4 regions of the Bradyrhizobium sp. CCGB01 genome follow, and region 1 is predicted to be linked to each of the others. Evidence: riboswitches for the same ligand, from Rfam matches in the RefSeq annotation. Region 1 holds a riboswitch; each other region holds the start of a gene.
What was found. A riboswitch is a leader RNA that binds a small molecule or an ion and turns the genes downstream of it on or off. The one in region 1 is predicted to bind cobalamin.

Region 1 (3,206 bases):
GCGGCTGAACCCGTCGTGCCAGCCGTTCCTGCTGCCCTCGCATCAATCGGCGGAGCAGGGGCACCGACTGGTGCTGCGTGCGCTGAATGTGCAGCCGCTGATCAGCCTCGATCTCAGGCTCGGCGAAGGATCGGGCGCGGCCATCGCGCTGCCGCTGGTGCGGCTCGCGTGCAGCCTTCACAACGGCATGGCGACCTTCGCGCAGGCCAATGTGCCGGATCGCCCGGCCTGATCCGGCTCAAGCCGCGCGCTGATTGACGAAGACGACGCGCCAACCGGTCGCGAGCCGGTCGATCCGGGTCAGCGACAGCGGGTCGATCACGAAGCGCAGGGCCGCTTGTGGTGTCAGATCCAGTGCGATGCAGAGTGCGGCGCGGATCGTGCCGGAGTGCACGACGAGCGTTGCTGATCCGGCTCCGATCCGTGACAGACCCAGCCGGACGCGCGCGACCTGATCCTCGAAGCTTTCGCCGCCCGGCGGCCGTCCATGCGCCGGCGCGCTCCAGAACCGCGCATAGGTCTCGCCACCGGTGGCGGCGAGCTCGTCATGCCGCCGGCCGGTCCAGTCGCCAAAATCCTGCTCGCTGAATTCGGTCAGTTGCACAGGTTCGAGTCCCAGCGCGCGCGCCGTCTCAACCGTGCGTCGTGCCGGGCTCGCAAAGCACGCAGCATCCTGCGGCAGCTTCTGCCGCAGGACCTCCAGTTGCGCGCGATCGCCAAGATCGGCCGGCGCGTCGGCTGCGTGGATGGTCCCCGCGATGCCGTCGACGGGCGCATGACGTATCAGCCAGAGGAAGGTCTCGCCTTCCATGCTCGTCTCCAAGGAAGTTGGTCGCTGTGGCAATAACGCCGCAGCTTGTACATTGACTCTGTCTGCATCGTAATCCTAGATGCTCGCGACGGTTTCCCCGAGAGGGGATGAAAAGGGAATGCGGTGCGGGGATTTTGTCCCCAATGCCGCGGCTGCCCCCGCAACTGTAAGCGGCGAATCTTGCATCACGAGCCACTGGGTATCTCGGTCCCGGGAAGGCGACGCAAGGTATTGACCCGCGAGCCAGGAGACCTGCCGTCAGCCGTGGTCACACGCGAAGATGTCGGTCGGGGAGTACAGACATTCGGCTTCATCGGAAGGCTGAAAGCCGGAAGATGGGACCTTGGTTCGCTGTGACGTGCCACTGACGTCATACCGAGGTTCCAAAACCGTGTCTTCCATCCGTCTTGTACGACTGCGCCGCTTCCTGCTCGCTTCCGCTGCACTCACATCGTTTGTATCCGCTGATATGCCCGCCGCCCTGGCGCAGCAGGCCCGTGAACCCCTGCCGCCGGTCGAGGTGTCGCCCGCCCAACCCCGCAAGCAAGCGAAGCCAGCGGGTCGCGAAGCCCAGAGCGCACGCCGCGCGCCAACGCGCAGGTCCGCTGCCGCGGCGGCCGCGTCCAAGCCTGTCGTGCCTGCCGCGACGGCGCAGACGCCGCTCAATACCAATGTGGTTGCCGAAAGCGCCTCGCGGCTCGGCCTGACCGTGCACGAAATTCCCGCAACCGTTGAAGTGATCTCGTCGGAAACCATGCGCGAGCAGGGCTATCGCACCGTGTCCGAGACGGCGCAGGGCGCCGTCGGCGTGACGTCCGGCGACAATCCGGCCGAGCCTGCGGCGTTCTCGATGCGCGGCTTCACCAATAGCCAGATCAACACGCTCTACAATGGCATCAAGATCGGTCCGCAGAATATGACATCGCGGATCACGGACACGGCCAATCTCGAAGCCGTGGAATTCGTGAAAGGTCCGGCCTCAGTGATGTCGGGCGAAGGTGCTGCCGGCGGCGCGATCAATTTCGTCACCAAGGCGCCGCATACGGGACCGGTCCGCAACGAAGCCGATTTTTCCTGGGACTCGCTGAACTCCTTCCGTGCGCACTACGGCTCCGGCGGCAGCACCAATGTGCAGGGCCTCGACTACCGCTTCGACATCAGCCGTTCCTCGCTCAACGGCTTTGCCGACGACACCAACACCAAGACGTTCGATGTGTCGGGCCAGCTCAACTACCGCATCTCCGACAGCCTCAAGGTCTGGGGCGCGATCGAGTATCGCGAAGACCGCTCCAAGGCCTATTGGGGCGCGCCGCTGGTGCCGATCGCCTTCAGCGGGTCGCATGCGACGACGGGGATTGTCTCCGGAAATTATATCTCGAACTACAACAAAACAAATCTCGGCGCGGTCACCATCGACGACCGCACCTTCAACACCAACTACAACGTCCTCGACAATCGCAACGTCGCGCAGGAGGTGTGGCTGCGCGGCGGATTCGAGCTGAAGCTCGCGCCCGACCTGACGCTGAAGAGCCAAGCCTATGGCTACGGTGCGGAGCGCACGTGGTTCAACAACGAAGTTGAGGCGTTTAATTCCGGTACGAACCTGGTCGATCGCGAGCGCTTCTATGTGGCGCACAGTCAGCGACTGGTCGGCAATATCACCGACCTGACCTGGGACACGAATATTGCCGGCTTCGATAATCGGCTGGTCACGACGCTGTCGTCAAGCTACCTCGACTTTGTCAGGCCGGGTGCCGCGAACTTCCCCGGCGACTCCGTCTCGCTGGTCGATCCCGCCCGCGGCTACTACGGCCTGCTCACGACCCAGCAGCAGACCGCCCGCATCGATAACGAGGCGCTGTCGTTCGAGGACCGGCTGAAGCTCACGCGCACCTTCGCACTGATCGGCGGCCTGCGCGTCGAGCATATCGGGCTTGACCGCAATTCGACCGACTCCGCCGGCCTTGTGAAAGCAGGCTTCCCGTTCACAACGGATTGGGCACCGGTGACGGGTCGCATCGGCTACACTTGGGAAGCCGTGCCCGGCCTGACCTTCTTCAGCCAGTACGCCACCGGCGCCGACATCTCCGCCAACAACATCTTCCTGCTGGGACCGACCCAGCCGCTCGACCTGACGACGGCGCGGACCTACGAGACCGGCGTCAAGCATCTGTTCTGGGACAACAGGGCGGAATGGTCGTTCTCGGCCTACGACATCCTGCGCAAGAACGTCTATGCAGCAGCCGGCGGCCAGTCGCTCAACATTGCGGGACGGCAGGAGTCGAAGGGTGTGGAGCTTGCTGCGGCCGTGCGCCCGATCGAGCCGCTGCGTCTGTGGGCCAACATCGCCTATGTCGATGCGCGCTACGCCGACTACAACTTTGCCGGCGGCTCG
Region 2 (3,206 bases), 1.7 Mb from region 1:
TCGCTGCGCGGAATGTCGTCACGGACGAACGACCAATTCAGGACCGTCACGGGCCCCGTAAGGATTGCCTTCATAGGCCTTTTGGTCAACGATTGCGCGTAGCTCCACCACCGAACGGTCATCGGCTTCGGCCGGGAGACGTCACCGAACAGGATCGGAGGGCGAACATAACGAGAGCCGTAAGACTGTACCCAACCGTGCTTGGTGAACACGAATCCGGAGAGCTGCTCAGCAAAATATTGGACCATATCGTTGCGCTCGAACTCGCCGTGGACGAGCACGTCGAGCCCGATGTCTTGCTGCCAGTGGACGGCGTGAGCCGTTTCCTTCTTCAGAAAGTGTTCATACTGTACGTCTGTCAACTTCCCACTGGCATGGGCCGCGCGGGCCTTGCGAACTTCGGTCGTCTGCGGGAATGATCCGATCGTCGTCGTGGGGAAAAGGGGCAGGCCGAATCGCTTGCGCTGAATTTCGGTCCGGCTCGCAAACGCGCTATTGCGGCGGCGCATATCATCGCCAATCGCGGCCGTCCGCTGCGCGACGGCCGTGTCATGGATTTTTGAGGATACTCGGCGAGCCGTTGCCGCAAGGTCTGATTCGGCAAGCGCGGCGACATTCTCATCGCCCGCAAGCGTTTTCGCCAAGGCCGCGAGTTCCCCGATCTTCTGAACCGAGAATGCAAGCCAGCTCTTCACGTCCAAATCGAGCTCGGTCTCGAGCTCAAGGTCGATGGGGACGTGTATGAGCGAACAGGAGGGCGCCAGCTGCAGGCGATCCTTGCCGAGCCTGGCAACGACGGGCTTGAGCCGGTCCACAAGCGCCGACAGGTTGGAACGCCACACGTTGCGACCATCGATCACGCCGAGCGAAATCATAAGGTCCGCGCGGGCGCCGAATTCAATCTGATTCAATTGTTGGGGAGCGCGAACAAGATCGACGTGCAGTCCGGCCACAGGCAGCTCCAGAGCGGTCGACAGATTGTCGCCGATCGCCCCGAAATAAGTTGCAACCATGACCTTAATGCCAGGTACGTCGTCGGCGAGACGCTTATAGGCGCGCTGGAGCGCATTCCGCGTGGTCTCGTCAAGATCAATCACAAGGCACGGCTCATCAAGCTGAATCCACTCGGCTCCGCGTTTCGCTAGTTCCTTGAGTACCTCAACATAGACCGGCACGAGGCTATCGAGCAGCGAAATCGGATCAAAAGTCAGATCGGCGCCCTTGCCAAGCTTCAGGAAGGTGACTGGTCCTACCAGAACAGGACGCGTCTGATAGCCAAGGGCTTTCGCCTCCTCATATTCCTCGATCGGCTTTCGGGAGGAGAGCCTGAAGGTCTGACCTTGATGGAATTCGGGCACCATGTAGTGATAGTTCGTATCGAACCACTTGGTCATCTCCTGCGCGGCAGAGGGGCGGGCATCATCGGCGTGGCTGCAACTCGCTTCATGATCCTCGGTTTGCGAGCCGCGCGCCATAGCGAAATAAGTCTTCAGCGAAACCGGACCGCCGTCCCAGCCATACGCTTCCGGAATGGCACCAACCATGACGCTCGTGTCGAGAACCTGATCGTAGAGTGAAAAGTCATTTGACGGGATGACGGTGACGCCAAGCGAGTTCTGACGCGCCCAATTTGCGACACGAAGACCGGCTGCAGTTTCAAGAAGCTGCTGGTTGCTGATCTTACCGGCCCAGAAGCCTTCGAGTGCCTGCTTGAGTTCGCGGCGTGGCCCGATACGTGGCATGCCGAGTGTTGCGACAGGAAGTGAGAGAATAGACATAGCTTTAACCCCATTGTTTGGGGGGCAGCCATGGCGGACGCAGGCAGGAGGGCTGCGAAGCGCCTGCTGCTTTAGCGTACCACCGGACACCCCGCCCGTGGACGATTATGTTGTCGGGGCAGGTCTCCTGGCTCGCAGGTCATCGCCTACATCCGGTCTTCCCGAAGCGTCTGCTTCAGTGACACGTGTGAATGCAGGCTCGCCGCTTACAGTTGCGGGGGCAGCGCCGGCATTACTTCGATCCCGAAAGGATCCAGAGCGCACCGGCTTCCCTCTTAGCTCCAGATCAGGCGAGACCTGAAGAACCTCGACGCCTTCGATTATCTGTAACCTAAGGATTACGTCAACCTCATGATCACCTTTTCCGCGGCATGCTGGCAGGTATGAGGTTCTTAAGTCCGTGGCAATCAATGGTGTAAACCTCTGCGCTTGCATCAGCCCGACGAGCTTGGCCGAAAAACGCTAACCTTGCGCCGTAACGTGTTTCCTAAGCCTTGTTCGCCCCGGAGCGCTGGGGGAAGGCCATATGATCGCGTCGCCGATGGTGTTGGACCTCCGACGCTGTGAGGACGGTAACACCGATCGAACAACTCTACTCTTGGGACTTCCGATCGCATGAGATTAGCACTGCGGCTCTTTAGCGCTGAGCTTCCCATCAGGATCGATCTCACGGGCCCTCTCTCATTCCTCTATCCACCCGACTGGTGTTTTTTTGCGCGTTCGGCGCTGAACGGAGCTGCAATTTCTGCATCAATTGGCCAGCGAGTAGTAAAGCCTATGCCTCAGTCAACTACCAATGTTAGCAATTGATCCAACTGACAGATTCGGTCAATCAATAGATAAGAAACCGTCACGCAGGCCAGACCTCACCTCTTCGAGACCCCGAAGCGCGCATAAATCGGCTCCTCGGGGTCACTCGGTTTTGACGGATTGGCGCTATGCTGTCCGCAACGTGGCGTTCGACAGGTTCTATCCCAGCTGAGTAGCTTGGTCTGGCGATCGAACCGCAGATCTCTCAATTTGGAGAGTGCCGCTGTGAATGCAATGATCGTCTCGGATAGTGTCATTCCTCGCGCCGACGTCATCAAACGCGCAGCGCGCATCGGCGCAGAAATTCGAAAGGTCAAGCTCTCGGGCGATCTGCCCGACCAAACGATCGCCGCCATCAATGAGCTGTTGCTCGAGCACAAGGTTGTCTTCTTTCGCGACCAAGGACATCTCGACGACGCCGAACAGGAGCGCTTTGCTCTTCGTTTCGGAAGTCTGGCGGCTCATCCGATGCGCGGTGCCATTAATGGAACAGCGTCGATCATCGAGCTTGATTCGGCTCGCGCCGGTAGCCGAGCCGACCTGTGGCACACGGATGGAACGTTCGTCGATGCCTACCCCAAGATAGCGGTGCTGCGCGGCATTGTGATGCCATCTTTC
Region 3 (3,206 bases), 1.8 Mb from region 1:
CTCGAAGCCTGCGTCATATCCAACGCTTTCCTCGGGTTTGAGGTTGGGATTCGCAAAGAAGAAGAACGCAGGAAAGCTGACGTAAAGCTGGTTGAGCGTTGGCGCCTTGAATCCCGTGCCGTAGCTTCCCCTGAACTTCGTGTCCGTGACCGGCACGATCACGGCTGACGTCAGGCGAAAGGTCGGGTGCTCGCCGAACCGCTCGTTGTCGTCCTGCCGGACGTTGGCCGTGAAGAAGACGCGGTCCACGAACTGGGACTGCAACTCCATATATCCTGCCTTGTTGACGTTCTGGGCGGAGACCGTCGCCGTTTGCAGCGTTTCGGTCTCATGCTCGGCGCCGATGATGACATTGTTGTTGGGCGCGAGCCGTGTGGTGGTGTGCCAATCGTATTTGACACGATCGCCGGTGGTGATGGTCGGCATCGCATCGCCCGGCGAAATGTTGTGGTTCCAGTGGTTGGTGTAGTTGACGCCGAAATAGCTCTTCATCCGGTCGTCGAGAATGGACCAGACCGCCTCGCCGCGCGTGAACAGCTGATGCACGGTCTGCGTGCTTTGCGCGGCGGCGGGAAAGCTGGCAAGTGTCACGGGATCAAACGTGTCTCCCGTGAAGCGCAGCGTGGCGTCGGTGTAGCGCGCGACGCCATTGAGCGTCAGGCTTTCGCTGACATCGGCACCGAGCTTGGTCGAATAAGTCATGTTGTCGTAAGAATTGCCGATCGCCTTCTGGCCCGGCGGCAGCAGTTCGACAGGCGTCACCGGCACGTCGCTTGCGCGAAAATGCGCGACGTTGAAGGCATAGTTGAAGTGGTCCTGTGACCCGCTCAGACCTGCCGTCTGATTGAACGTCCCGAACGAGCCTCCCTCGACCGAGCCGGTCGCGCGGGCGGGACCATCACCCTTTTTGGTCACGAAGGAAATCACGCCCCCCAGCGCATCCGCGCCGTAGAGACCGCCCTGCGGGCCGCGCAGGACTTCGATCTGCTGAATGTCGGAGGTCAACAACTGGCCGAAGTCGAACGATCGGTTCGGATTGCCGGGATCACTGACGTCGATACCGTCGATCAGGACCTTGGTGTGATTGGAGTTCGTTCCGCGCATGAAGACCGACGTCTGTCCGCCCGGTCCGCCGGTCTGGACGAGGTTGAGCCCGGGAACGGCGCTGAGCGCATCGGACGCTGTGCGGCGCTGATCGCGCTCCATATCCCTGGCGGTCAGGACGGTCACCGAGCTCGCGACCAGATTGGTCGGAGTGACAATGCCAGTTGGACTGACAACGACGGTTGGAAACAGATTGGCCGCGGATATACCGGCAACGGGGGGCGATACCGGCGGCACTGGTCTCAGCGCTCGAACGACGCGCCCGCGCTCGGGCTTGTCAGACGTATGTCGTACGGCCGGTGGCCGAGCCGTACGCTCGGATGGCCCGACTTCGACCGGGGGCAGCAGATTGGGCGATGCCGATTGTTGGGCGAACGCGGCGGAAGGATTGAACGAGTACAGGAAAACAGACGTGAAGAGGCCGGCGCTGAGGCGCCTGGCGGCAGAGACAATACGGGACACTCTTGTAACCTCGGTATGACGTCAGTGGCACGTCACAGCGAACGAGGTTTCACGGAGCGATCGATTGCTCCGGTGAAGCTAATGTCTGTACTCCCCGACCGACATCTTCGCGTGTGACCACGGCTGACGGCAGGTCTCCTGGCTCGCGGGTCGTTACCTTACGTCGCCTTCCCAGGACCGAGATTCCCAGTGGCATATGACGAAAGATTCACCGCTTACAGTTGCGGGGGCAGCCGCTGCATTGAGAATATCCCGGCGTTGGGACAATCCCGCACAACGTTCCCTTTTGATCTCCGTGAGGAGAACCGTCAGGATCCAATTTACGGGTCGTTGGAGCGGTGAGTCAATCGGCTGATTGCATGATCGTCGCAGCACCGCGCGCAGGTTGACCTGGCGCAATCAGGTCGGCTCCCGCTGCTGACGCGTCCTGATCATCGCCCGCTCGCCGGCATCGACGAGCTGGCCGATGCCGGTGCGGCCCGTGAGCGCGCATCGGATGATGTGTTCGGCAACGGACCTGCGGAAGTCATGGTCCTCGCCGACCGGGCGATTGCGGCAGACCCGATCCAGCGCCAGCTTCATGTTGATCCGTGTGCGGGTGTCGAAATGCTCGCTGATCATTCGCAGGACCTTGATGCGTTTGATGTCGGGCTAAAACGCCTGGCGGTCGGCCGGGTTCCAAACGGCACCGGGCCCTGTGCAGAACCGACTACGCCCGCCCTGTCCTATTGTGACGGGTGGGCTATGCCCGCCCTCTTGGCCGCTGGGCCTGCGCCCAGGCCGCGGTGACGTCGCGCGGCGGGACGTCGATGCGCCGGATCGGGGTCAGTTCACCCGAGGCGGAGATGATGGCGGTCTCCTCGCGGCGGCAGCGCGGGCATACGAAGCGGACCTCGTGCGGCGACGCCGACCAGCTCGCACGCTTTACGTTGGCCGCCATCGGCCATGCATTGCAATGCGAGCACGACACCAGGAACCGACCGGGATCGAGCATACCCATTCCATAGGACTCCGCGTCCTGCCCATCCCTTCAATGATTAACCCTTGTGAATCGTTCCGGTGCCCGAGCACCGTCAGCCCCGGCTCCCGAACCTCCGCCGCTCAGTGGGCGCCCTTGAGGGTGCATGACGTGGTGCAGGTGACCGTGTTGCCGTGGTCGCACGCCTTGCAGGCGGCCACGCACTGGTTCATGTCGCGGGGATTGTAGGAGCTGTAGTTCCGCATCGCGCAGACCGGCGTCGAGCCGGTGATGTCCTGCTCCTGGTTGCAGGCCGCCGTCATGAGCGCGAAGATGAGGACTGCAAGCAGGCGCATGGGATTGCCCTGGTAAGGAGCGGCAAAGCGACGTCGGCGAGATACGCTGCATCGCAACGGACCTCGGCATTCCCACCGCGAGCAATCATGGATCGCGACGCTCGCATCCAGGAGGATGCGCGCCAAACATTAAGAACGGCTTGCAGCCGGCCTCAGGCCGCGGCCCTGGCCGCGATCACGTACCGCATATCGACCGCCAGCTGGCGGTACTGCTCCCCGAGCTTCAAATAAAATTCGCGCTTGGTGCTGTCGGTGGCGAGCTTGGCAATCAGCTCGCATTCGGCGGTGAGAGTCTCAAACCGCTCCAGCCTGTCCTCAAGTTCTGT
Region 4 (3,206 bases), 230 kb from region 1:
TCCTCCTTGAGGAACTTCAGGAGGTTGAATGGCTCCCGCTCGCAGATGGTCAATCGCAGGCCATGTCGCCGGCATACGGCATCAAACGCCTCCTTCGTCCAGCGGCCAATGTGGTTCGGCGGCATGTCTATGAGCGACCCATGGCACTCCATGTAGTTCGTTCGGATTTCGTTTGGCACGGCGATGAAGACAGAGCCCTGCGCCTTGAGGAGGTACTTCAATCGGGCGAAGACGTCATCTACCCGGTCCATGTGCTCGAACACCTGAAACATGAAGATGATGTCGAAGCCCTCCTTCATGGGGGCGAAGCCCTCCTCTCGAAAGTCGACCGAAAAGGTCTTGTAGCCTTTCGATCGCAATGCCTGTTGCGCCGTTTCGTTGTAGTCGACCGCGTAAATATCGGACGCGTGAAAGAATTTGTCCCTGATGCGATCGAGAAAATACCCGAACCCCGCCCCCACATCGATCGCAGTTTTTCCGGCGGTGCCGAGGCCGTTCAGTTCCTCGATTGTCCTTGCATACTCCCATTTCATGGCTGGATAGGAAGGGTGCGGCGCGGCCAGGTTATAAAACTCCGCGCCCCCCGCGACGAAGGGATCTGCAAAACCGAATCCGCAATCTGCGCATTTGCGGATATCGCAGGTGTCGCGCCCCCAGAGAACCGACAGGTGGCGTGTTAATTTTCGAAAGCGATCCGGATACTGGCGCGGATTGACGAAGGATCGAGAGGCCTGATCTGCGGTCACTTCGAACAATTTGGCAGTTGATGCATTGCCGCATGCTGGACAAGTGCTCATCTCTCCCGACCTCATTCAGACCTTTTGACGAAGAGTGGTCGCGTTCAACTATCTCGTCATCATTCAAATGAAGGCTGTCGAAGGCGAGTCCGGGGCCGCGGACAAGCGGAGGTAGACCGGTTGCGGCGCACAGGCGCCTTCCTGACAGCGACGGCTCACCCGCGTAGACCGGAAGTGGCCGGGCGCTGGAGCTGCGACCAGGCGACAGCTCGGGCAAAACAGCAACACAAGGCCACCATCGAAGCACCAGCCAGCCGAAGAGGCCCGGCGGATGTTGACGGGGTCATCGCCGGATGCCAGTTTCGTGATCGGTAGTGTCCGCAAGGACTACTTAAGGGAATGCGGTGCGTCCACGTCGGTGGGCAATTCCGCGGCTGCCCCCGCAACTGTAGGCGGATAGCCGACGACCAAACGAACCACTGGAGCCCCGCTTGGGCCTCTGGGAAGGCGGTCGAAGGCGATGACCCGCGAGCCAGGAAACCTGCTGCCAGCCATGAGTCACGCGCGAACGCATTGGGCGGGGTGCCCCGATGTCTTGAAGTAGCCGGTGCATCTGCCGCCTGGGGCGAAGGCAGATGACTAAGGCAACCGCGGTGACGGTCTGTTTGCGTCGCCGCAGAGCGTTGTTGTGCAAAATCTTCATTTCGATTCCGGCATTGCGCCGGCGTATTGGCGTGTCCGGATCGGCGTCTCGCAGGCCATGCCTGCCGTGCTCGCCCTGCTGCTCTCGACATCGCTGTCCTCCGTCGCGGTGGCGCAGGCCGCGGCCCGCGATAACGCCTCCCGCGAGATCGACCCGGTGACCGTCTCTCCGGCCACACCCAGGCCGGCTCCTGCTGTCAGCCCCGGCAATCAGAGGTCGCGGACCGCGCGCCGGGCCACGGGGCGCAATCGCGCCGCCTCAGCCGTCGCCGTTCCGGCACCCCAGTCTCCGAGCGATCAGGTGCAGACGCCGCTCAACACGGCTGTCGTCACCGAGGTCGGCTCCCGGCTAGGGATCACGGCACGGGAAACGCCGGCGACCGTCGAGGTCATCGACCAGCAGACCATGCGGCTCCTCGGCATCAGGACCACCACTGACGCGGCCAAGGCGGCGGTCGGCGTGACCGGCGGCGATGCGCCCGGCGCACCCGCCATCTTCTCGATGCGCGGCTTTTCCGGCGACCAGATTTCCACCCTCTACAACGGCATTTCGATCGGGCCGTCGACCATGACCGGCCGCCCCATGGACACCGCCAATCTGCAGCAGGTGGAGATCATCAAGGGGCCTGACTCGCTGATCGCCGGCCTTGGCGCGACCGGCGGCGCCGTCAACTACGTGACCAAGGCGCCGCACACCGGGAATGTCGTCAACGACGCGTTCGCGTCCTACGACTCCTTCAACGGCTATCGCGCCGGATACGGATCGGGCGGCAGCACGCTCGTCAACGGCCTCGACTACCGCTTCGACATCAGCCATTCCAACGACAAGAGCTTTATCGACGACACCTATGCGAAGCTCAGCAACGTCTCGGGACAGCTGAACTACCGCGTCAACGAGAGCCTGAAGATCTGGGGCGCGGCCGAATACAGACAGGACAAGGACCGTTTCTACTGGGGCACGCCGCTGGTGCCCGCGAATGCGCCGGGCATCGTGCCGACATCGGGCATCGTCTCGGGCCGGTGGACCAACTACTATCTCAACGGCCACACCGGGACGCTCAACCCCGTCACCGTGGACGCGCGCACGCTGACCACCACCTACAACGTGCTCGACAATCACAGCGGCGCCAGCGAGCTCTGGCTGCGCAGCGGCTTCCAGTGGGACATCACCAACAACATCTCGCTGCGGAGCCAGGTCTACGGCTACGACGCGCACCGGCACTGGTTCAACAACGAGATCAATTCGTTCGACGATTCCGGGCCGAACAACGTCTATCGCGAGCGGCTGGCGCTGGACCACGCGCAGCGGCTCTACGGCAACATCACCGACCTCACCGTCAATTCCAACTTCAGTGGGATGGACAACCGTTTCGTCGCCACCGTCATGGCGAGCAGCTCGCAGTTCAACGTCTCGCAGGACACGCTGTTCTTCTCGGACACGGTCGACCTGATCAATCCGGACCGCGGGCTTTACGGGCCACGCAGCGACGAGAAGATCTACACGCACCTCAACTCCGCCTCGCTCGCGTTCGAGGACCGGCTCAAGCTGACCTCGACCTTCGCACTGATCGGCGGCATCCGCTTCGAGGACATCGAGCTGTCGCGCACGCGCTTCTCGCCGGACGGCGTGTTGCGCACCGACCGCGGCTATCCGTTCTCGAAGACGTTCAACCCGGTCACCGGCCGGGTCGGCTATACCTGGGAGGTCACCCCGGGCGTCATGCTGTACAGCCAGTATGCAACGGCGGCGGACCCGACGGTCGCCAA

Region 2: another riboswitch for cobalamin. It lies ahead of metE (5-methyltetrahydropteroyltriglutamate--homocysteine S-methyltransferase); the one in region 1 lies ahead of NLM25_RS16095 (TonB-dependent receptor domain-containing protein).
Region 3: another riboswitch for cobalamin. It lies ahead of NLM25_RS24555 (TonB-dependent receptor plug domain-containing protein); the one in region 1 lies ahead of NLM25_RS16095 (TonB-dependent receptor domain-containing protein).
Region 4: another riboswitch for cobalamin. It lies ahead of NLM25_RS15125 (TonB-dependent receptor domain-containing protein); the one in region 1 lies ahead of NLM25_RS16095 (TonB-dependent receptor domain-containing protein).

What each region holds. Positions count from the first base shown of each region.
Region 1 is NZ_JANADK010000001.1:3,534,954-3,538,159, forward strand. It holds gene cobT (nicotinate-nucleotide--dimethylbenzimidazole phosphoribosyltransferase) at 1-232, shown strand, start outside; gene NLM25_RS16090 (histidine phosphatase family protein) at 239-811, opposite strand; cobalamin riboswitch at 884-1,086, shown strand; gene NLM25_RS16095 (TonB-dependent receptor domain-containing protein) at 1,203-3,206, shown strand, end outside.
Region 2 is NZ_JANADK010000001.1:1,797,109-1,800,314, forward strand. It holds gene metE (5-methyltetrahydropteroyltriglutamate--homocysteine S-methyltransferase) at 1-1,778, opposite strand, end outside; cobalamin riboswitch at 1,878-2,103, opposite strand; gene NLM25_RS08145 (TauD/TfdA dioxygenase family protein) at 2,814-3,206, shown strand, end outside.
Region 3 is NZ_JANADK010000001.1:5,322,029-5,325,234, forward strand. It holds gene NLM25_RS24555 (TonB-dependent receptor plug domain-containing protein) at 1-1,566, opposite strand, end outside; cobalamin riboswitch at 1,677-1,891, opposite strand; gene NLM25_RS24560 (hypothetical protein) at 1,966-2,187, opposite strand; gene NLM25_RS24565 (hypothetical protein) at 2,309-2,566, opposite strand; gene NLM25_RS24570 (hypothetical protein) at 2,668-2,880, opposite strand; gene NLM25_RS24575 (hypothetical protein) at 3,033-3,206, opposite strand, start outside.
Region 4 is NZ_JANADK010000001.1:3,309,570-3,312,775, reverse strand. It holds gene NLM25_RS15130 (methyltransferase domain-containing protein) at 1-746, opposite strand, end outside; cobalamin riboswitch at 1,093-1,301, shown strand; gene NLM25_RS15125 (TonB-dependent receptor domain-containing protein) at 1,498-3,206, shown strand, end outside.